4 regions of the Cupriavidus sp. FW305-27 genome follow, and region 2 is predicted to be linked to each of the others. Evidence: predicted binding sites of a transcription regulator. Region 2 holds the regulator's gene; each other region holds the start of a gene.
The links. The regulator sigma-54, encoded in region 2, starts transcription at its own class of promoters, with help from an activator protein. The targets are predictions, from matches to a motif close to TGGCANGNAANCTGCTTT.

Region 1: AC3WRI_RS07400 (PQQ-dependent methanol/ethanol family dehydrogenase) is a predicted target of sigma-54. The motif match lies at 2,591-2,608, and genes of this name have one in related genera.
Region 3: urtA (urea ABC transporter substrate-binding protein) is a predicted target of sigma-54. The motif match lies at 4,143-4,160, and genes of this name have one in related genera.
Region 4: AC3WRI_RS12710 (ethanolamine ammonia-lyase subunit EutB) is a predicted target of sigma-54. The motif match lies at 1,792-1,809, and genes of this name have one in related genera.

What each region holds. Positions count from the first base shown of each region.
Region 1 covers NZ_JBYTAG010000011.1:22,541-28,179, reverse strand. Annotated here, with positions in the region: gene AC3WRI_RS07415 (ABC transporter permease) at 1-706, shown strand, start outside; gene AC3WRI_RS07410 (quinoprotein dehydrogenase-associated SoxYZ-like carrier) at 724-1,503, shown strand; gene AC3WRI_RS07405 (quinoprotein relay system zinc metallohydrolase 1) at 1,500-2,471, shown strand; gene AC3WRI_RS07400 (PQQ-dependent methanol/ethanol family dehydrogenase) at 2,673-4,415, shown strand; gene AC3WRI_RS07395 (c-type cytochrome) at 4,512-4,835, shown strand; gene pqqE (pyrroloquinoline quinone biosynthesis protein PqqE) at 4,916-5,639, opposite strand, start outside.
Region 2 covers NZ_JBYTAG010000065.1:15,030-20,668, reverse strand. Annotated here, with positions in the region: gene AC3WRI_RS26030 (PsiF family protein) at 1-290, opposite strand, end outside; gene hprK (HPr(Ser) kinase/phosphatase) at 453-1,424, opposite strand; gene ptsN (PTS IIA-like nitrogen regulatory protein PtsN) at 1,506-1,961, opposite strand; gene hpf (ribosome hibernation-promoting factor, HPF/YfiA family) at 2,418-2,768, opposite strand; gene AC3WRI_RS26010 (RNA polymerase factor sigma-54) at 2,817-4,298, opposite strand; gene lptB (LPS export ABC transporter ATP-binding protein) at 4,433-5,233, opposite strand; gene lptA (lipopolysaccharide transport periplasmic protein LptA) at 5,302-5,639, opposite strand, start outside.
Region 3 covers NZ_JBYTAG010000031.1:41,577-47,215, reverse strand. Annotated here, with positions in the region: gene urtC (urea ABC transporter permease subunit UrtC) at 1-1,038, opposite strand, end outside; gene urtB (urea ABC transporter permease subunit UrtB) at 1,038-2,681, opposite strand; gene urtA (urea ABC transporter substrate-binding protein) at 2,833-4,089, opposite strand; gene cyoD (cytochrome o ubiquinol oxidase subunit IV) at 4,445-4,813, opposite strand; gene cyoC (cytochrome o ubiquinol oxidase subunit III) at 4,813-5,457, opposite strand; gene cyoB (cytochrome o ubiquinol oxidase subunit I) at 5,463-5,639, opposite strand, start outside.
Region 4 covers NZ_JBYTAG010000021.1:59,942-65,580, reverse strand. Annotated here, with positions in the region: gene AC3WRI_RS12720 (FadR/GntR family transcriptional regulator) at 28-699, shown strand; gene AC3WRI_RS12715 (AI-2E family transporter) at 745-1,782, opposite strand; gene AC3WRI_RS12710 (ethanolamine ammonia-lyase subunit EutB) at 1,987-3,369, shown strand; gene eutC (ethanolamine ammonia-lyase subunit EutC) at 3,380-4,165, shown strand; gene AC3WRI_RS12700 (aminoacyl-tRNA deacylase) at 4,265-4,738, opposite strand; gene AC3WRI_RS12695 (LysR family transcriptional regulator) at 4,821-5,639, opposite strand, start outside.

The sequences.
Region 1 (5,639 bases), on a different contig from region 2:
CCCGCTGCTGTGGCTGCTGGTGTTTGCCGCGGGCTTCCAGAACGCGCTGGGCGTCGCCATTGCGCCGCCCTACGACACCTACATCGAATACAAGGTCTACGTGGCGCCCGGACTGCTGGGCATGATCGCGCTGTTCAACGGCATGCAGTCGTCGCTGGCCATGGTGTACGACCGCGAGATGGGCGTGATGCGGCTGCTGCTGACCGCGCCGCTGCCGCGGGGCTGGCTGCTGGCTTGCAAGCTTGCGGCGGGTACGGTGCTGTCGCTGCTGCAGATGGCCGCGTTCCTGCTGGTGGCGATGGCCTTCGGCATCCGCTTCGAGTCCCTGCACCTGCTGGCGGCGACGGGCGCCATGGCGCTGGCCGCGCTGATGCTGGGTGCGCTGGGCCTGCTGCTGTCGGTCCATGTGCGCCAGCTCGAGAACTTTGCCGGCACCATGAACTTCGTGATCTTCCCGATGTTCTTCATCAGCTCGGCGCTGTATCCACTGTGGAAGCTGCAGGAGTCGGGCGCGGAGCTGGTGTACCAGCTGGCCCGCTTCAATCCCTTCACCCACGCGGTCGAGGCGATCCGCTTTGCGCTGTACGGGCAGGTGGCGCCGCTGAGCCTGGCGGTGGTGGCGGGCAGCGCGGTGGTGTTCTTCGCGCTGGCGCTGCAGGGCTACGACCCGCAGCGCGGCATGGCGCGCCGGGGGCAGCAGGCATGAGGCGGCGGACGTGGGGCATGCTCCTGCTGATGGCGGCCGCACTGGGCCTGGCCAGTGCGGCGGTAGCGGCTGCCGGGGCAGCGGGCGCCGTCATCGCGCACAGCGATCCGCTGCAGTCGCCGCAATGGGCCTGGATCCACAAGGAGCTGCTGCAGTCTGGCCCGGTGGTGTTCGACAGCCGCGTCAGGGTGACCGGGCCGGCGTTTGCGGAAGACCCCATGCGCGTGCCGATCGCCTTCGATGCCTCGGCGCTGGGCGAAGTGGATCGCATCGTGGTGGCGGTGGACCGCAACCCGATCCGCGAGGTGCTGGCGTTCGAACCGCTGCGGGTGCGCCCGTCGCTGTCGTTCCGCTTCAAGCTGGAACAGGCATCGCCGGTGCGGGTGGCGGCGCGCACGCGCGATGGCACCTGGCATGTCGGCAGCGTGCTGGTCGATGCCGGCGGCGGGGGCTGCACGGTGCCCGGCGCCACGCGCCGCGACGGCAGCTGGAGCCGCACGCTCAACCGCGTGGACGCGCGCGTGTTCCCGGGCTTCGGCGGGGCCGCGGCACGCGTGCGGCTGCGCGTGATGCATCCGATGGATACCGGCCTGGCGGCGGGCATCCCGGCGTTCCATATCGAGACCCTGGTCCTGGCCGACGCGGCCCGGCAGCCGCTGCTGCGACTGACGCTGCATGAGCCGGTTGCCGAGAACCCGATTTTCTCCTTCGACCTGCGCGATGCCGTGCCGCCGGGCATGACGGTGGCCGGCCACGACAACAACGGCAACCGCATCGCGGCGCGGGTATCGCCATGAAGCGACGATTGCTACTGTGGTTGCTGCTATGCCTGGCGGGCCAGCCCGTGCCGCCGGCACTCGCCCAGCAGGCCGCGCTGCAGCCTCCTGACTACCGCCTGGCCCCGCGCGAGATCGCCGCGGGCGTGTGGCTGCTGGAAGGCTCCAATGCCGACTTCGCGGCCGGCAACGGCTGCAACATCATCAATACGGCGTTTATCGACACCGGCGACGGGGTGGTGGTCATCAACACCGGCCCGTCGCGGCTGTATGGCGAGCAGCAGCGCAAGGCGATTGCATCGGTCACGGCCGCCCCGGTGCGGCTGGTGCTGAACCTGAACCTGCATCCCGACTATTTCTTCGGCAACCAGGCCTATGCCGATGTGGGCGGCAGCGCCCTGGCCGGCACCATCGACGGGGCGCGGCGCGAGGGCGCCGCTTATGCCGACAACCTCTACCGCCTGTGCGGCGACTGGATGCGCGGCACCGAGCCCGTGCCGGCTGCGCACGCGCTGGCGCCGGGCCGGCTCACGATCGGGCGCCATACGCTGGAGATGGTGCGCCTGGACGGCCATACCGGCGACGACCTGGTGGTGCTGGACCACAGCGCGGGCGTGGTCTTTGCCGGCGGGCTGGTGTTCCGGCAACGCATTCCGACCACGCCGCACGCGGATATCGGCCGCTGGCTGGCCAGCCTGGGCCGGCTGCAGGCGCTGCTGGCCGACAGCGGGGCGCGCGTGCTGGTCCCCAGCCACGGGCCAGTGCCTGCGGCCGGCGGCGGCGCTGAGGCCATCGCGCAGACGCGCGGCTACCTGCAATGGCTGGACACGCGCCTGCGCGAGGCCGCGGCGCAGGGGCGGGACCTGGCCGAGGTCATGGCGATGCCGGTGCCGCAGCCCTACGCGCACTGGGCCGCGATGCCCGCGGAGTACCTGCGCAACGTCGGCCATCTCTACCCGGCGCGTGAGGAAGCCGCGCTTGGCCACTGACGCTGGCCAGCCGAGGCGGGCTGTTCAGTTCTGGAGCAACTGCAACGCAGTGTTGCGCGCTGGCACGGCCGTCATCACGCAACCGGGCCGCAACCGGCGTGCTGGTGCGGGGATGCGACTGGCATGGGAATTGCCAAAGGCGTGTCTGGTGGGTGGCGCAGTGGCGCACCTGGGAAACCCAAAACAAGAGAGGAGATGGCAATGAGGACGTTACGAGTAGTGATGGCGGTTGCGGCTGCCGCGGCCAGTCTGGCCGCGCAGGCGGCTGTGACCGATGCCATGATCGAGAACGACGCAAAGAGCCCCGGCGATGTGTTGTCGTGGGGCATGGGCCCGCAAGGCCAGCGCTATTCCACGCTGTCGCGCATCAATACGAAGAACGTCGGGCAGCTGGTGCCGGCGTGGTCGTTCTCGTTTGGCGGCGAGAAGCAGCGCGGGCAGGAATCGCAGCCGCTGATCCATGACGGCAAGATGTTCGTGACGGCCTCGTATTCGCGCATCTATGCGCTGGACCTGAAGACCGGGCGCAAGCTCTGGAAGTATGAGCACCGGCTGCCCGAAGGCATCATGCCGTGCTGCGACGTGGTGAACCGCGGTGCGGCACTCTACGACAACCTGGTGATCTTCGGCACGCTCGATGCGCAGCTGGTGGCGCTGGACCAGAAGACCGGCAAGGTGGTGTGGAAGGAGAAGCTGGAGGACTACGCCGCCGGCTATTCGTACACGGCGGCGCCCATGATCGTCAAGGGCATGGTGCTGACCGGCATCTCGGGCGGCGAGTTCGGCGTGGTGGGCCGGGTCGACGCACGCGATGCCAAGACCGGGCAGCTGGTGTGGTCGCGGCCGGTGGTCGAAGGCCATATGGGCTACAAGTACGACAAGGACGGCAACAAGACCGAGAACGGCGTGACCGGCACCGCCAACGCAAGCTGGCCGGGCGAGACCTGGAAGACCGGCGGCGCCGCCACCTGGCTGGGCGGCACCTACGATCCGGCCACCGGGCTGGTGTACTTCGGCACCGGCAATCCGGGGCCGTGGAACAGCCATATCCGCAAGGGCGACAACCTCTACTCGGCCTCGACGGTGGCGCTGGATCCCGCCACCGGCAAGATCGCCTGGCACTACCAGAACACCCCGAACGACGGCTGGGATTTCGATGGCGTCAATGAGTTCGTGACCTTCGACCTGGACGGCAAGCGCATGGGCGGCAAGGCCGACCGCAATGGCTTCTTCTACGTCAACGACGCGGCCAGCGGCAAGCTGGTCAACGCCTTCCCCTTCGTCAGGAAGATCACCTGGGCCACCGGCATCGACCTGAAGAGCGGCCGCCCCAACTACATCGCCGAAGGCCGCCCCGGCGACCCCGCCGCCGGCAGCGACGAGAAGAAGGGCAAGTCCGTGTTTGCCGCGCCGGGCTTCCTTGGCGGCAAGAACCAGCAGCCGATGGCCTACAGCCCGCAGACCGGCCTGTTCTACGTGCCCGCCAACGAGTGGGGCATGGATATCTGGAACGAGCCCATCAGCTACAAGAAGGGCGCTGCCTTCCTGGGCGCGGGTTTCACCATCCGTCCGCTGAACGAGGACTATATCGGCACGCTGCGGGCCATCAACCCCAAGAGCGGCAAGATCATGTGGGAGGTCAAGAACAGCGCGCCGCTGTGGGGCGGGGTGATGACCACCGCCGGCGGGCTGGTGTTCTGGGGCACGCCGGAAGGCTACCTGAAGGCGGCCGACGCCAGGACCGGCAAGGAGCTGTGGCAGTTCCAGACCGGCAGCGGCGTGGTGGCGCCCCCGGTCACCTGGGAAGAGAACGGCGAGCAGTACGTGGCGGTGGTGTCCGGCTGGGGCGGCGCGGTGCCGCTGTGGGGCGGCGAGGTGGCCAAGCGCGTGAACTTCCTGGAGCAGGGCGGCTCGGTGTGGGTGTTCAAGCTGCACAAGAGCTGAGCTGGCGGGAGATGACACTGCCAGGCGCCCGCATCGCATCATGGGTGCGATGCGGGCGCCGGGCGCGGGTGCAACAGGATGAAACGGGACTCAGGTATGAAGAAGGAATGGATGGCGCTGGCGGTGGCTTCGGCGCTGCTGCCGGGCGCGGCGCTGGCCGGCACGGCCGCCGACATGCAGGCCCTGGCCGACAAGAGCGGCTGCTTTTCCTGCCATGGCATGCAGTCAAAGCTGGTGGGCCCGGGGTTTGCCGAGGTGGCTGCCAAGTACAAGGGCGACAGCCAGGCGGCGGAGCGGCTGGCAAAGAAGATCCGCGAAGGCGGCAAGGGCGCGTGGGGGCGGATTCCGATGCCGCCGCATGGCAGCCTTGCTGAGGACGATGCGAAGAAACTGGCGGAGTGGGTGTTGAGTGCCAGCTGAGGCCGGCGACTGTCTTGACGATGCCGGCATGCCGGCAAGGAACCCCGGCTGGCGCCTGCCATGCCGGGGTTTTTCCTTTCTTAGCGCTGGCCGCTGCTCAGCCGCAGCGAGTTGCCATCGCTGCGAAATACCATCGCTTGCTCGCGTGCCTGCGCCACGGCCAGCCGGCCCTGCAGCACGATCTCGCTGACCTTGTCGTGCGCGCCGGAGCGCTCGCACACCGGGTCCGTGGCGGTGGCGTCGCCGGTGACCAGGAACGCCTGGCAGCGGCAGCCGCCGTAGTCCTGCTCGCGCTGGTCGCAGGAACGGCAGGGTTCCTGCATCCACTGCGTGCCGCGGAAACGGCGGAAGGCATCGCTTTCGGTCCAGATCTCGCGCAGCCCCTGCGTGGCGACATTGGGCAGCGCCAGGCCCGGCAGCATGCGCGCCGCGTGGCAGGGCAGCGCGGTGCCGTCCGGCGCCACGCCAAGGAAGGTGGTGCCCCAGCCGTTCATGCACTTCTTGGGCCGCGCCTCGAAGTAATCAGGCACGACGAACAGGATCTGGCATTGCCTGCCGATGCGCGCGCGGTACTGCCGGACCACGGCCTCGGCCTCGCGCAGCTGCTCATGGGTGGGCAGCAGCGCCAGCCGGTTCTCCCAGGCCCAGCCGTAGTACTGCGTGTTGGCCAGTTCCAGGTATTCGGCGCCCATCTGCAGGGCCATCTCGATGATGGTGCCGACATGCGGCAGGTTATGCCGGTGCAGCACGCAGTTCATCACCATCGGATAGCCGTGCGCCTTGATCATGCGCGCCACGCGCTGC
Region 2 (5,639 bases):
TTGGACGCGCCCTTGGACAGGCATTCCTTCATGAACGCCTTGCGTTCGTCGCCCTTCTTGCCGGCGGCTTGCGTATTGCAGGCCTTCATCTTGTCCTGCTGGGCGTTGGCTGCGGGCTTGTCCGGGGTAGCCGGGGTGGCGGGCGTGGCAGGCATGGCCGGCGTTGCCGGTGCGGTGGCCGCCGGCTTGGCTGGCGTCGCGGGGGTTGCCGGCGTGGCGGTGGTCTGTGCAAAAGCGCTGGCGGCGATCATCGGGGTGACCAGCGCGCACATCGCGATCAATTTCTTCATGCTTGCTCTCCTGGGTGTGGAAAACTTCATGGCCGCGCGCCATTGCCGGCGTTGCAGCTTCCGTAACGGGCGCGATGCCCATTACAGCACAAAACGGAGCATGCCTGAAGAACGTTGACGTTCTGCGTCAACGCCGTTGTAAGCAAATGAAAACGCCGGCGCTCAGAGCAAGCGGCCCTGGCCGCGCGATACTGCATCGGCCTGCATCGCGGCGCGCTGCCGGTCCATGAAGTCGCGCAGCGTATCGATGCCGCGCAGGCGCAGGATGGTGTTGCGCACCGCGGCCTCGACCAGCACGGCCAGGTTGCGCCCGGCCGCCACCTGGATCTTGACCATGTGGATCGGCAGGCCCAGCACGTCGAGGTATTGCGAATCGAGCGGCAGCCGCTCGAACTCGCCGTCATTGCGACGCACCAACTGCACCACCAGCTTGATCTTCATCTTCCGGCGCACCGCGGTCTCACCGAAGATGGTCTTGATGTCGAGCAGGCCCAGACCGCGTACTTCAAGCAGGTTCTGCAGCAGCGGCGGGCAGCGGCCTTCAATGAAATCCGGCCCCAGGCGCACGAAGTCCACGGCATCATCGGCCACCAGCCCGTGGCCGCGCGAGATCAGTTCCAGGCCCAGTTCGCTCTTGCCCAGGCCCGATTCGCCCATGATCAGCACGCCCATGCCCAGGATGTCGAGGAATACCCCGTGCATGGTCACGCGCGGCGCGGAGATACGCGACAGGTACAGGCGCAGGTGGTCGATCACCGCGGCCGACGACACCGGCGTGGTGAACAGCGGCGTGGACGAGCGCGTGCAGCGCAGTTCCAGGTCGGGCGGCGGCTCCATGCCGTCGGCGATCACCAGGAAGGGCGGCTCCAGCAGGATCAGCTCGCCCATCTGGCGCTTGCGGGTCTCGTCGTCCAGCCGCTGGTAATAAGTGATCTCGGGCTTGCCGAGCACCTGGATGCGGTTGGGGTGGATCAGATTCAGGTGGCCCACCAGGTCGGCGGCGGAGGTGGCTTCGCGGGCGAACTCCACATCGAAGGCGCGATCCGCACCTTCCAGGCCGGCCACCCACGAGAGTTTGATGTCGGCTGCGTTGTCGTCGAAGATGGACTGGGAGGTGACGCCGGTGAGTTCCATGCGGTATGACTGGTGGGGCGGTTTGCGAAGCGCCTTGGCGCCTGCCCGGTCTGGTGCCGGCCCGCTTGAGGGATCAGGGGATCAGGGATGCCATGCGATCAGCAACTGATGGACGGCATCGGGCGTGGGCAGCGTGGCCAGCCCTTCACGCATGTCGCGGTCGGAAAGCAGTTGCGCGATTTCGGACAGGATTTCCAGGTGCTGCTGCGTAGCCTGTTCGGGCACCAGCAGGAAGATCAGCAGCGATACCGGCTTGCCATCGGGCGATTCGAACGGAATTGGTTCGGCCAGGCGCATGAACGCGGCCAGCGGCTGCTTCAGGCCCTTGATGCGGCCGTGCGGGATTGCCACGCCGGCGCCCAGGCCGGTGGATCCAAGCGACTCGCGCGCGAACAGGTTGTCCGTCACGATGGCGCGCGCCACACCATGGTTGTTCTCGAAGAGGAGCCCGGCCTGCTCGAACACACGCTTCTTGCTGGTGACGCTGACGTCGAGGGTGATGTTGCCGGGTGGCAGCAATTTGGCCAAACGATTCATGGGCGATGCGCAGGATTTCAGTTAGCGGGCGGACCGTTCCGCCGGGCAGTGGGCTGGCTCCGGCCTGCCGTTGGCCTGGCCGGAGGCGTCCGGCCCATTATAGAGCAGCGACTACTCCCGCATTGTGCAGCGCAACGGGGCAAGCCGGTGCAGAAAGATACATGGTGATGCAATGGTGCCTCCGCGGCGGGGAGCCGGTGCACCGGTGCGGGGCACGGCCAGGATTCCCTCTCTTTGTATGGCGCAGCATACACCTTGGCGCAGCGCTTGCGAACACCCTTGCTCATTCGGGTGAAAAGCATCGGCTCCGGCGCCACAGCCGGGGCGCGCCGCCAGTGCGGGCGCGGCATGCCGGCGGCAACCGGGAACGCGAGGGCGCAAAAAAGCCGCGCTTCTTGGCGCGGCTTGCCTGTTCAATCCTGATTCAGCAGCCCGCTGCGGGGCTGCCGGGCACGGTCATTGCTGCATTTGCGCTGCGGCCATCTGGTACTTGACCGCTTCGCGGTCGTGGCCTTGCACGCGATCCTTGTAGCGGATCACCTGACGGTCCAGCTTGTCGACGAGTGCGTCGATCGCTGCATACAGGTCTTCGTGATGCGCTTCGACAAAGATGTCCTTGCCCTTGAGATGTAGATTGATTTCCGCGTACTGACGCCGGTCCTTTTCCTTATGGTTGTCGACAGAGAGCAGCACACTAACGCCAATGACTTGATCGAAATGCCTGACGATTCGCTCCAGCTTCGTTTCCACGTACTCACGCAGAGGGGGCGTGATGTCCAGGTGGTGTCCACTGATCTTGAAGTTCATAGCGCTTCTCCTTCTGAAAGAGCCTCACCAGGCAGGCGGTGGGCTCGGCTACAAAGACTTGCGGAGATTGACTGCGGGGATCTTCAGGGCTTCGCGATACTTGGCAACGGTGCGGCGTGCGACAACGAAGCCTTGTTCGCCCAGCAGTTCGGCAATGCGACTGTCGGAAAGGGGATTCCTCGGGTCTTCGGCTCCTATCAGTTGCTTGATCAAGGCGCGGATGGCCGTTGACGAAGCCGCGCCACCGGTTTCGGTGGACACGTGGCTGCCGAAGAAGTACTTCAGTTCGAAAGTACCCATCGGCGTTGCCATATATTTATTGGTCGTCACCCGGGAGATGGTTGACTCGTGTAAACCCAGTGTATCGGCAATCTCCCGCAAAACCAAGGGGCGCATGGCGATTTCGCCGTGGCTGAAAAAGTTCTTTTGACGCTCGACAATGGCCTGTGAGACACGCAGGATTGTGTCGAACCTCTGCTGGATGTTCTTGATCAGCCAGCGCGCCTCCTGCAGCTTCTGCTGCAGCCCGGCGGTGCCGGACTCACCCTTTGCGCCACGCAGGATTTGCGCATACATGTCATTGATGCGCAGCCTCGGCATCACATCCGGATTGAGCTGCGCGATCCAGCCGCCGCCACCCTTGCGCACGAACACGTCCGGCACCACGAAGTCCGCCTCCGGGCGGCTGTATGCATGGCCGGGGTAGGGCGCCAGCGAGCGGATCAGTTCGTGTGCGGACTTCAGCGCCGCTTCATCCACCTGCAGCGCCTTCTTCAGCCGCGTGTAGTCGCGTACTGCGAGCAACTCCAGGTGGTTGGTCACGATGTTCAGGGCCAGTTCGCGCTGCGGGTGCGTCAGGCGCCGCAACTGCAGGGCCAGGCACTCGGCGGCGTTGCGCGCGCCCACGCCGGGCGGGTCGAAGCTCTGCAGCAGCGTGAGGATGGCGTGGACCTCCTCGATCTCGAACTCGAGTTCTTCCGGCAACTCCGTGCAGATCTCCTCAAGCGATGCGCTCAGGTAGCCATCGTCGTCGAGCGATTCGATCAGGAAGATGGCCAGGCCCTTGTCGCGCGCCGAGATCTTCAGCGGCGTGAGCTGTTCCATCAGGTACTCGCGCAGCGTGGGCTCGGCTTCGCGCAGCTGCATCGGCGTTTTTTCGTCCTCGTCGCCCTGGGGGCGGCGGGCAAAGTCGTCCAGGCTCCAGTCGCTGCTGCCATAGTCGTCGCCGTTGCCGCTGTCGCCATAGCTGTCGTCGTCAGCCGCGCCGTCGGCGCGGGCCTCGCCATTGCCCTGCGGCTCTGCCGGCGCGGGCGCCGGTGCGCTCTGCAGGTTGACCGAGCCGTCGGCCGCCACGCGCAGCGGGCTTTCGATCCAGTCGTTCTCGCGTTCGAGCAGAGGGTTTTCCGTCAGTGCCTGTTCGACCTCTTGCTGCAGTTCCAATGTGGAAAGCTGCAGCAGCCGGATCGACTGCTGCAGTTGCGGGGTCAGGGCCAGATGCTGGGAAAGGCGGAGCTGTAGCGACGGTTTCATGCGACCTATTCTATGCGCATCTTTCCGTTGTTGGAACGGAAATTGCTATCGCTTATGCGGTCTGATCGCTGCTGGCTGTGGCAGGCCCACGTGCGCCCGCGAATAGGCCTGCCGCTCCATGGCAGGCCGCTGCATCACATGCGGAAGTTCTCGCCCAGGTAGACGCGCCGCACTGCGTCATTGGCGATGATTTCCTCGGGCTGGCCCGCGGCCAGCACCGTGCCTTCGCTGATGATGTAGGCGTGGTCGCAGATGCCGAGCGTCTCGCGCACGTTGTGGTCGGTGATCAGCACGCCGATATTGCGTGCCTTGAGGAAGCTGACGATGCGCTGGATCTCGCCCACGGCGATCGGGTCCACGCCGGCGAAGGGTTCGTCCAGCAGGATGAAGCGCGGCGACGACGCCAGCGCGCGCGCGATTTCCACGCGGCGGCGCTCGCCGCCCGACAGCGACAGCGCCGGGTTGTTGCGCAGGTGCGCGATCTGCAGGTCGTCGAGCAGCGAATCCAGGCGGCGCTCGATCTCGGCCTTGGGCAGGGGCTTGCCGTTGCTCACCTGCAGCTCCAGCACCGCGCGGATGTTCTCTTCGACGTTGAGCTTGCGGAATACCGAGGCTTCCTGCGGCAGGTACGACAGCCCCATGCGCGCGCGCTCGTGGATCGGCAGGCCGCTGATGTGGTCGCCGTCGAGCACGATATCGCCTTCGTCCAGCGCCACCAGGCCCACGATCATGTAGAAGGAGGTGGTCTTGCCCGCGCCGTTGGGCCCGAGCAGGCCGACCACCTCGCCGCTCTTCACGTCGAGCGAGACGTCCTTGACCACCGTGCGCGAGCCATAGCGTTTCTTCAGGTGGCGCACGACCAGCGTGCTGCCGCCGGCAAGGACGGTGGAGGCTTCGACGGAAGGCTTGTCGGCGATGGTTGCGGTATCGGTCATTGGCACAGTCTGGCGTTCAGGCGTTTCTGGCGCCGGCCGCATGCGATGCACGCAGCCGGCGCCAGGCGTCAGGGTTTGTTGGCAGGCGCGGGCGCCGGCTTCAGGTCCAGCGGCGAGCCGCCGCTGCCCGTGGCGCCGGCCTTCTGGTCCTGGCGCGGCGACAGCACCGCGCGCACGCGGCCGGACGGATTGGCGGCCGCGGCATCGCCGCTACCGCCGCCGGCAGCCGTGTAGAACTCCTTGCGGCTGTCGTAGGTCAGCACCGCGCCGCGGATCTCGTCGACCTGCTTGGCGCCCTGCAGGCGCGCCATGCGGGCATTGCCGATCAGCTTGGAGTACTCCTGCTTGCCGTCGTACTCGATGCGGTCGCCCCAGCCGTCGATGTATTCGTCGACGCCTTCGCGCT
Region 3 (5,639 bases), on a different contig from region 2:
GTATTCGGCAAAGTGGGCTGTGAACAGGGTCTTGGCACCATTGACCAGGAACGCGCCGATCACCGGTCCGATCAGCGTGCCGCGCCCGCCCACGGCGACCCACACCGCCATCTCGATCGAATTGCCGGGCGACATCTCGCCGGGGTTGATGATGCCCACCTGCGGCACGTACAGCGCCCCCGCGATGCCGCACAGCACCGCCGAAAAGGTCCACACGAAGAGCTTGTAGCCCAGCGGGTTGTAGCCGGAGAACATCACCCGCATCTCGGCATCGCGCACCGCGGTGACCACGCGCCCGAGCTTGGACGTGACGATGTAGCGGCAGGCGATGAAGCCCGCCAGCAGCGCCAGGAAGGTCAGCACGAACAGCGCCGTGCGCGTCTGCGGCGCCGCAATCGCAAAGCCGGCAATGCGCTTGAAGTCCGTGAAGCCGTTGTTGCCGCCGAAACCGGTCTCGTTGCGGAAGAACAGCAGCATCGCCGCATACGTCATCGCCTGCGTGATGATCGACAGGTACACGCCCTTGATGCGCGAGCGGAAGGCGAAGAAGCCGAACAGCCACGCCAGCACGCCTGGCACCAGCACCACCAGCAGCAGCGCATAGCCGAGGTGCTCGGTGCCGTGCCAGAACCATGGCAGCTCCTTCCAGTCGAGGAACACCATGAAGTCCGGCAGTTCGCTCTTGTACACGCCCTCGCGCCCGATCGATCGCATCAGGTACATGCCCATGGCATAGCCGCCCAGCGCGAAGAACAGCCCGTGGCCCAGGCTCAGGATGCCGCAGTAGCCCCACACCAGGTCCAGCGCGATCGCCGCCAGCGCAAAGCACATGATCTTGCCGACCAGCGTCAGCGCATAAGCCGACAGGTGCAGCGGATGCCCCTCCGGCAACACCAGCGCGCACACCGGCACGCCGATGCCGACGATCACCACCAGCGCCGCAAGCACCAGCCAGCCGCGCGGCGAGAACAGTGCCTGCCGCTCCGGCACCGCTAGCCGGAACGCGGTGGCGGAAGAATTCGATTGGACTCGCTGCATCATGCCTCCGCGCTGCGCCCCTTGAGCGCGAAAAGTCCCTGCGGCCGCTTCTGGATAAACAGCACGATCAGCACCAGGACAAAGATCTTGGCCAGCACCGCGCCGTAGAAGGGCTCGATGAACTTGTTGATGATGCCCAGCCCGAAGGCGCCGACGATGGTGCCGGCCAGCTGCCCGACGCCGCCCAGCACCACCACCATGAACGAATCGATGATGTAGGCCTGGCCCAGGTCGGGGCCGACATTGCCGATCTGAGACAGCGCGCAGCCGCCCAGCCCGGCAATGCCGGCGCCGAAGGCAAAGGCGTAGCTGTCGACCTTCCAGGTGCGCACGCCGACGCAGGCCGCCATGGTGCGGTTCTGCGTGGTGGCGCGCACGAACAGCCCCAGCCGCGTGCGGTTCAGCACCGCCCACGCCACCGCCACCACCGCCAGCGCGAACAGGATGATGACGATGCGGTTGTACGGGATCACCAGGCCCGGCATCCATTCGATGCCGCCGCTCATCCACGCCGGGTTGGCCACTTCCACGTTCTGCGCGCCGAACAGCGTGCGCACCGCCTGCATCAGCAGCAGGCTCACGCCGAAGGTGGCCAGCAGCGTTTCCAGCGGGCGGCCGTACAGGTGGCGCAGCACCAGCCGCTCGAGCACGAAGCCCACCAGCGCGGCGGCCAGGAACGAGGCCGGCAGCGCCGCCGGCAGGTACCAGTCGAACGCACCCGGCGCGTAGGCGCGGAACAGCGACTGCACCACGTAGGTGGCATAGGCGCCGATCATCAGGAATTCACCGTGCGCCATGTTGATGACGCCGATCAGGCCATAAGTGATGGCCAGCCCGAGCGCGGCCAGCAGCAGCACGCTGCCCAGGCTCAGGCCGGCGAACAGGTTGCCGATCAGCTCGGCGCGGCGCTGGTCGCTGCGCAGCGTGTCCAGCGCCTGCTGCGCGGCCAGGCGCACGTCGGCATCGGGCTCGCGGTAGTTGCCGGCGCTGTCGCGCTCCACCAGCGGCGCCAGCTTCTGGCGGCTCTGCGGGTTGCTGTCGCTGCCGAGGATGCGGATGGCTTCAAGCCTCGCGTCATGCGCTGCGGGATCGGCCGGCTCGGCCAGCACCAGGTTGGCCCAGATCACGTCCAGGCTGGTGCGCAGTCCGGCATCGGCCTCGTTCTTGCGGGCGGCTTCGACCGCGGCGCGCGAGGCGCTCTCGGGCTGGTCGCGCAGCGTGGCGATGGCCTGCGCGCGCACCGCGATATCGGGCGACTGCAGCAGCAGGCTGCTGGCGGCGCTGTCGACCAGCGCGCGCAGGCTGTTGTTCAGGGTCAGGGATTCGAGCTCGTCGGCTTTCACCGCGACCGGCTTGCCCGTGACAGCATCGACGGTCTTGTCGCCATCCTGGCGCACCATGCCGACCGACGGCGCATATTGCAGCGCGTCGTCCTGCAAGGCCTTCAGGATCGGGCCGGCCTGTTCCGGCGGGGCCTTGGCCAGCGCGGTCAGCGCCGCGGTCTTGGCATCGAAATCGTCTTCGGCCAGCGGCTTCAGGTCGGCCTGCGTCAGCGCCGCGGCCCACGGCGCAGCCGCCAGCAGCAGCGCCGCCAGCAGGGCGCGCAGCCATGGCAGGATGGAAACGGATAAGGGATTGCGCATAGGTGCTGGCGAGTTGCGGAATAAGTGTTTGGGGAGAAGGCAGGTGTCCATGACGAAGCGAGTGCCATCTGGCTGGCAAGCGCCAGCCCTCTCCCCCAGCCCCTCTCCCGCAAGCGGGAGAGGGGAGCCAACCGGCAGCGGGTGGCCCGGCTTACATCACCTTGTCCGGCTTGCCTTCATTACCCGCGATGAACGGGCTCCACGGCTGCGCGCGCACCGCCTTCGGCGTCTTCCACACCACCGAGAACTGGCCGTCGCCCTTCACTTCGCCGATCATCACCGGCTTGTACAAATGGTGGTTCTCGCCCATGGTCAGCGTGAAGCCGTCCGGTGCCTTGAAGGTCTGGCCGTACATGGCGGCGCGCACCTTGTTGGTATCGGTGGTGCCAGCCTTCTTCACGGCCTGCGCCCACATATGGATGCCCACGTAGGTGGCTTCCATCGGGTCGTTGGTCACACGCTTGTCGCCGCCGGGCAGGTTGTTGGCCTTGACCCATGCCGCCCACTGCTTGCGAAAGGCGTCGTTCTCGGGGTTCTTGACCGACATGAAGTAGTTCCATGCGGCCAGGTGGCCCACCAGTGGCTTGGTATCGATGCCGCGCAGTTCCTCCTCACCCACCGAGAACGCCACCACCGGCACGTCCTTGGCCTTCAGCCCGGCGTTGCCAAGTTCCTTGTAGAACGGCACGTTGGAGTCGCCGTTGATGGTGGAGATCACCGCGGTCTTGCCGCCCTGCGAGAACTTCTTGATATTGGCGACGATGGTCTGGTAGTCGCTGTGGCCAAACGGGGTGTAGACCTCTTCGATGTCCTTGTCGGCCACGCCCTTGCTCTTCAGGAACGCGCGCAGGATCTTGTTGGTGGTGCGCGGGTAGACGTAGTCCGTGCCCAGCAGGAAGAAGCGCTTGGCGCCGCCGCCTTCCTTGCTCATCAGGTATTCCACCGCCGGAATGGCCTGCTGGTTGGGCGCTGCACCGGTGTAGAAGACGTTCTTCGACATCTCTTCGCCTTCATACTGCACCGGGTAGAACAGCAGCGAGTTCAGCTCTTCGTAGACCGGCAGCACGGATTTGCGCGACACCGAGGTCCAGCAGCCGAAGGTCACCGCGACCTTGTCCTTGGTGATCAGCTGGCGCGCCTTTTCCGCGAACAGCGGCCAGTTCGAGGCGGGATCCACCACCACCGGCTCCAGCTTGCGCCCCAGCACGCCGCCGCTCTTGTTGATCTCGTCGATGGTCATCAGCGCCACGTCCTTCAGCGACGTCTCCGAAATGGCCATGGTGCCGGACAGCGAGTGCAGGATACCGACCTTGATCGGTTCCTTGGACTGCGCCATGGCCAGCGGGCTGGTACCGATCATTGCCGCGGCGGCTATCGCCGACAGCTTCAGCATGTCACGTCGTTGCATTTGCAGCTCCCGTTTATGGTGTTAGTCAGGGACTACGCTCCCCGGGTGATGCTTCTGCAACTAGCGTGCCATGGAGGCAGGCCGCCTGATACCCACCGCACCCCCGGCAGATGGCGTGCTGGCGCGGCGCGCAGGCGCTGCCGCCGCCCGCGATCGCGCATCCGCACCAGAGCAGTGCGGGCGGCGCACGCACCACTCCCGTGCATCTGCGCAATTCCGTGCGGGCGGCATGCGCAAGGCACCAGGCGATGCGCGTCCCCGCACCAAGGCCGGGCACCACGCCCCAAGGCAGGCGACGGGCAAAAAAAACGGGGCCCCTTGCAGGGCCCCGCTCTCGATGCCAGGACGTTGGTCCTTACATCACCATCATGTTGGCATTCAGGTTGTGCATGATCCACAGCGAACCCGCCACCACGATCACCAGGATCAGCGCCGTGAACAGCAGCGCGATCACGTTGCTGCGCTGCTCGGAGGACGTGTCCAGGTGCAGGAAGTACTTCAGGTGGACCAGGATCTGGACCGCGGCCATGCCGAGGATGATCCAGAGGATGGTGCCCTTGTCCATGCTGCCGTCCATCACGAGCTTGAACGGGATCACGGTCAGGATCACGGCCAGGATGAAGCCGATTGCGTACGACTTGAAGCTGGCGTGGGTGTCATGACCCGCGTGCGAGTCGTGCGAGTCGTGGGCGCCGTGCGCCGCCGGTGCGTTGTGTTGTGCCATCACAGATGTCCCATCAGGTAGACCACGGTAAACACGCCGATCCAGACCACGTCCAGGAAGTGCCAGAACAGCGACAGGCACATCAGGCGCTTGCTCAGGGTCGGGGTGATGCCCTTCTTCGACAGTTGCCACATCAGCACGATCATCCACAGCATGCCGCTGGCGACGTGCAGGCCGTGGGTGCCGACCAGCGTGAAGAACGACGACAGGAAAGCGCTGCGGCCCGGGCCGGCGCCTTCGGCGATCAGGTGATGGAATTCGTTGATTTCCATCGCCATGAACGCCGCGCCCAGCAGGAACGTGACGCCGAGCCACACCTGCACGCGGCTCAGGCTGCGGTTCTGCAGCGAGATCATCGCCATGCCGTACGTGATCGAGGAGAACAGCAGGATGAAGGTCTCCACCAGCACATAGTTGAGCTCGAACAGCTCCTTCGCCGACGGGCCGCCTGCCAGTTCGCCGCGCAGCACGGCGAAGGCCGCGAACAGTCCGGCGAAGATGATGCAGTCGCTCATCAGATAGATCCAGAAGCCATACACCGTATTGGCACTGGTATCGTGGTGCGCATGGTCATGGCCATGCGCGTCGGCTTTGGCCGGTGCGCCGGCCTGCGCGGGGATGCGGTCTAGGACTTGAGTCGACATGGTTCTCAGGCTTGCGAAGCAATGCGCTGCAGATGGCGCGTTTCGATCTGCTCGACCTCGGTGGCCGGCACGTAGTAGTCGATATGGTCGTCGTTGCTGCGGTGGATAAACGCCCACACCATGCCCACCAGGCCAACGATGGCCATCCACCAGATATGCCAGGTCAGGGCAAAGCCGAACAC
Region 4 (5,639 bases), on a different contig from region 2:
CGCACCCGCGGACGCGTGGAGTCGGTCATGCGCCGGATCGAGACCGCGCTGCTCGACGGCACCTGGCCGCCCGGCACGCGGCTGCCGGCCGAGCGGGTGCTGGCCGGGCAATACGAGGTGGCGCGCAACACCGTGCGCGAGGCGATCCAGCGCCTGGCCGCGCGCGGCCTGCTGCAGAGCCGGCGCGGTGCCGGGGTCTACGCCACCGACCAGCTGCGCGCCGGCATTGCCTCGCCCTGGGGCCAGCTGGTGGCCGACCACCCCGCGCTGCGCGACGACATCCTGGAGTTCCGCCGCGTGCTGGAGGGCGCGACCGCGTATTTTGCGGCGCTGCGCGCGGATGCCGCTGACGTGAAGCGGATCCGCGCCCTGATGGCCGAGCTGGAACGCGCGCGCGCCGCCGACGACAAGCAGGCAGAGGCCGATGCCGATGCGCAGCTGCACGACGCCATTGCCCAGGCCTCGCACAACACCATGTTCCTGCACCTGCATACCAGCGTGATCGGCATGCTGCGCGAGCACATCACCATCAATGGCACCGGCCTGCGCGAACAGGACGACGGCGCGTCAGACCTGTTGCTGCTGCAGCATCGCACGCTGTGCGATGCGATTTGCGCGCGCCGCCCGGAAGAGGCGCGCACCGCCATGCAGACCCATATCGACTTCGTGCGCAGCCGGGTGGAGCAGGACGGCGCCTGAGCAGGCATTGGTCCTACCACCGCCGCGGCGAGCCGGCTGCGGCACTCAGATCAGTCCGGCGCCGGCCAGCTCCCGCTTCAGGTAGGCATAGAAGATAGGTCCGGCGATCACGCCCGGGATGCCGAACAGCGTTTCCATCAGCAGCATCACCATCAGCAGTTCCCACGCCGCGGCCTGGATGCGCGCACCGATGATGCGCGCGTTCAGGAAGTACTCCAGCTTGTGGATCACCACCAGGAACACCAGCGACGCCACCGCGATCGGCAGCGACACCGACAGCGAGGCCACCACGATGGCCGTATTGGAAATCAGGTTGCCCAGCACCGGCAGCAGCCCGGCAACGAAGGTGATCACCACCAGCGTCTTGGTCAGCGGCAGGTGCACACCAAAGAGCGGCAGCATCAGCAGCAGGTAGATCGCCGTCAGCACGGTGTTGATGGTGGAGATCTGGATCTGCGCGAAGATGAACTGCGAGAACGCCTGCTGCAGCGTGCGTGCGCGCGCCACCAGCGCCGCGGCCAGCGGCCGGCGATTGGGCCGAACCACCGCGCGGTACAGCGCCACCATCGCGCCGATCACCAGCCCGATCAGGATATGCACCAGCGTGCGCAGCACCTCGGCGCCCAGCTTCTGCGCCATCGCGGCATGCTCGCGCAGCGTCTCGATCAGCGTGTTGGCCAGCTCGTCCACGCCCTTGGGCAGCGCATCGCTAAGCCACGGCGGCATCTGCCCGCGCGAGCGGTCGATGATGTCGGCCACATGGTTGAGCAGCCCGTCCAGGGTATTGCCTTCGCCACTGACAAAGCGCACCAGCAGCCAGCCCGCCAGCGTCAGCCCCAGCAGGATCAGCGCCGACAGGATGGCCACGGCCAGGGCGTCGTGGCGCTGGTGCAGGCGCTGCAGGCGCGGCGCCAGCACGTCCACCAGCGAGTACAGCAGCAGGCCGGACAGCAATGCCGCCACCAGGTTGGCGTGGAGCACGGTCCACAGCGCCAGGGCGGTCAGCAGGTAGGCGACGGTGCCGACGCTGTACCACGCGGCCGGCAGCAGGCGCGGGGTGGCGGTCGGGTCTGGGTCTTTCATCGGGGTCTCCGGCATGCAATTTGCTCAAAATTTATTCTGGATTCTCGCCGATCCAGATGTTGTTCCTGAGTCAGGCCGTGTGCGCTGAGGCGATGTTGGCATCACGGCACACGCAAAGGCTGTCTATATTAGGGGGAATCGCGCCCGGCAAGGCGCCCGGCGCACCGCTGTCATCGTTTTCTCCAGAGTCCAGGAACGGAACGCATGGCCTACACCCACACCATCGGCACCCACCACCACGTCTTTGCCGACCTGCGCACGCTACTGGCCCGGGCCAGCCCGGCGCGTTCCGGCGACGCGCTGGCGGGCGTTGCCGCGGCCAGCGAGCAGGAGCGGATGGCCGCGCGGCTGGCGCTGGCCGAGGTGCCGCTCAAGCAGTTCCTGACCGAGGCGCTGGTGCCGTACGAGGACGACGAGGTCACGCGCCTGATCCTGGACCGGCACGATGGCGCGGCCTTTGCCGCCATCGGCGCCACTACCGTGGGCGACCTGCGCAACTGGTTGCTGCTGCATGAAACCGACAGCGCCATGCTGGCGCGGGTGGCGCCGGGCATCACCCCGGAGATGGCCGCCGCGGTCAGCAAGCTGATGCGCAACCAGGACCTGGTGGCGGTGGCGCGCAAGTGCCAGGTGGTGACGCGCTTTCGCAGCACGGTGGGGCTGCCGGGCCGGCTCTCGGTGCGGCTGCAGCCCAACCACCCGACCGACGATCCCAAGGGCATTGCCGCGTCGATCATCGACGGGCTGCTCTATGGCTGCGGCGATGCCACCATCGGCGTCAACCCGGCTTCGGACAACCTGGGCGCCATTGTCTCGCTGCTGCGCATGATCGACGAGCTGCGCAGCCGCTTCGACATCCCCACGCAATCCTGCGTGCTGACCCACGTCACCAATACCCTGCGCGCGATCGGGCAGGGCGCGCCGGTGGATCTGGTGTTCCAGTCGGTGGCCGGCAGCGAGCGCGCCAATGCGGCCTTCGGCATCAGCCTGGCGCTGCTGGCCGAGGCGCACGACGCCGCGCAGGCGCTGGCGCGCGGCACCGTTGGCGACAACCTGATGTACTTCGAGACCGGGCAGGGCAGCGCGCTGTCGGCCAATGCGCACCACGGCGTCGACCAGCAGACCATGGAGGCGCGCGCCTACGCGGTGGCGCGCGCGTTCGCGCCGCTGCTGGTCAATACGGTGGTGGGCTTTATCGGTCCCGAATACCTGTACGACGGCAAGCAGATCATCCGCGCCGGTCTGGAAGACCACTTCTGCGGCAAGCTGATGGGGGTGCCGATGGGCTGCGACGTCTGCTACACCAACCATGCCGAGGCCGACCAGGACGACATGGACACGCTGCTGACGCTGTTCGGCGTGGCCGGAATCAATTTCATCATGGGCGTGCCCGGCGCCGACGACATCATGCTCAACTACCAGAGCACTTCGTTCCACGATGCGCTGTACCTGCGCGAGGTGCTGGGGCTGCGCCCCGCGCCGGAGTTCGAGGCCTGGCTGCAGCGCATGGGCATTGCCGATGCCAGCGGCAGGCTGCTCGAGCCCGCCGCGCGCCAGCCGCTGCTGCAGATGGCCCACAGCCTGTAAGGTACAGCCGATGATGGCCAGACGCCCGCCTCCCGCCGATCCTGCCAACACCGATGCCGATCCCTGGCAACGCCTGCGCCAGTTCACGCGCGCGCGTGTAGCGCTGGGCCGTACCGGCCACAGCCAGACCACCGATGCGGTGCTGGCCTTCGGGCTGGCCCATGCGCAGGCGCGCGATGCGGTGCACCTGCCGCTGGACGTGGGCGCGGTCACCGCGGCGCTGGATGCGGCGGGGGTGCCGAACCTTGCCGTGCACAGCGCCGCGCCGGACCGCGCGCACTACCTGCGGCGCCCAGACCTGGGCCGGCGCCTGGACGATGCCAGCCGCGCGCGGCTGGCCGCGGCACGCCCTGGCGAGGCGCCCGATGTGGTGTTCGTGGTTGCCGACGGTCTGTCCGCGCTGGCCACGCAGACGCACGCGCTGCCGTTGCTCGATGCCACCCGCCCGCGCCTGCCGCTGACATGGCGCATCGGCCCGGTGGTGGTGGCCGAGCAGTCGCGCGTGGCGTTGGGCGACGAGATCGGCGAGCTGCTGGGCGCGCGCCAGGTGGTGATGCTGATCGGCGAACGGCCGGGCCTGAGTTCGCCCGACAGCCTTGGCATCTACCTGACCCATGCGCCGCGCACGGGCCGCACCGATGCCGAGCGCAACTGCATCTCCAACGTGCGCCCCGAAGGCCTGCCGTATGCGCAGGCCGCCGACCGGCTGGCCTTCCTGCTGCGCGGCGCGGCGGCTTTGGGCCGCTCGGGCGTGGACCTGAAGGACGACAGCGTGCCGGCGTTGCCTGAAGGCTGAAGCGTCTCCCTCGCTCACCCGCCCGCCAGCAGCAAAACGGCCGCCACGCGGGTTAGCAACCCGCGTGGCGGCCGTCCAGTGGCCAATAAAAGGCGCCGCTTACATCATGCGGCGCGAAAACTGCCCGTGCCCAGCGTCCGACATCAACTTCGAGAACTGCTCGCCGCTCATGTGCACCAGTTCCTGGTGGTCGCCGCCTTCGAAATACACGTCGGGCTGCGCCATCAGGCTGTCGTCCACATAGGTCTGCATGCCGTAGGCCATCGCCACCGGCGGGATCGCGCCGAGGTCGCAATCCTTGAAGATCTCGCGGATCTCGTCCTCATGCGCCAGCACCAGGTTGCGCCCGGTCTGTTCGCAGATGGCGGCCATGTGCAGATGGTGGCTTGAAGGAATCACGGCAGCCACATAGCCGCGGTCATCCTCCAGCAACAGCGTCTTGGCCAGCCGGTCCCCGGGAACATGCGCTGCCTCGGCAGTGGCCATGCTGCTGAGGGTATAAGGGTGGCGGATGATGTCGTACTGGGTGTTCTTGCTGCTCAGGCAGCTTGCAAGCGTGCTAGCCAGGGCCATGGTAGCTCCTCAGGTGCGGATGCGCCGACGGTTATCCTTGTGCTCCTACTATAGTCCGTGGCGACCGCTGCCGGAGGCACCGCTAGCGGTGCAGCCGCGGCCACACTGCCTGCAGTTCGGTCTTCAGGAAGTTCAGCAGGTAGCGCGTCGCCAGCGTCTGGTAGCGGTTGGGCATGGTCAGCATGTAGAGCTTGCTGCCGAACACGCTGATGCGGTAGTCGCACAGCAGCGGCACCAGGGCGCCGCTGTCCAGTTCCGCGCCGATCGCATAGATCGGGAAGATGCCGATGCCCAGGCCCGCCAGCACCGCCTCTTTCAGGAAGGCAAAGTTCTCGGAGGTGAGCGTTGGCTCCAGCACCACCTGCTCACGGATCTCACCGCCGTCGCCGCCGCCACTGTGCCGGATGCCCGTTGCCTTGAGCTTCTGCCCCTCGGGCGACGCGCACACGAACGCATGCCCCTGCAGCTCGGACAGCGCTTGCGGCGCCAGGTGGCCGGCCAGGTAGGCTGGCGACGCGCACACGATCCAGTCGACTTCGCCGATCTCGGTGGCGACCACTGAATCCGGCGGGGTGGAGATGATGCGCAGGGCCACTTCGACGTCCTCGGACACCAGGTTGTGCACACGGTTGTCGAAGACCACGTCGAGCGTGATGTCGGGATAGCGCTGCTTGAACAGCACCAGCAGCGGCGACAGCAGTGAATGGCCCAGGCCAGTAGGCACCGAGAGCCGCACATGGCCCTTCAGGCTCTTGCCCATATTGCTGATCAGCGCATTGGCGGCGGCTACCTCGCCCAGGATGTTGCGGCCGTGCTCGTACAAGCCGGCACCGACCGGAGTCGGCTCGACATGGCGCGTGGTCCGGCGCAGCAGCTGCACGCCCAGCTCTTCTTCGAGCGC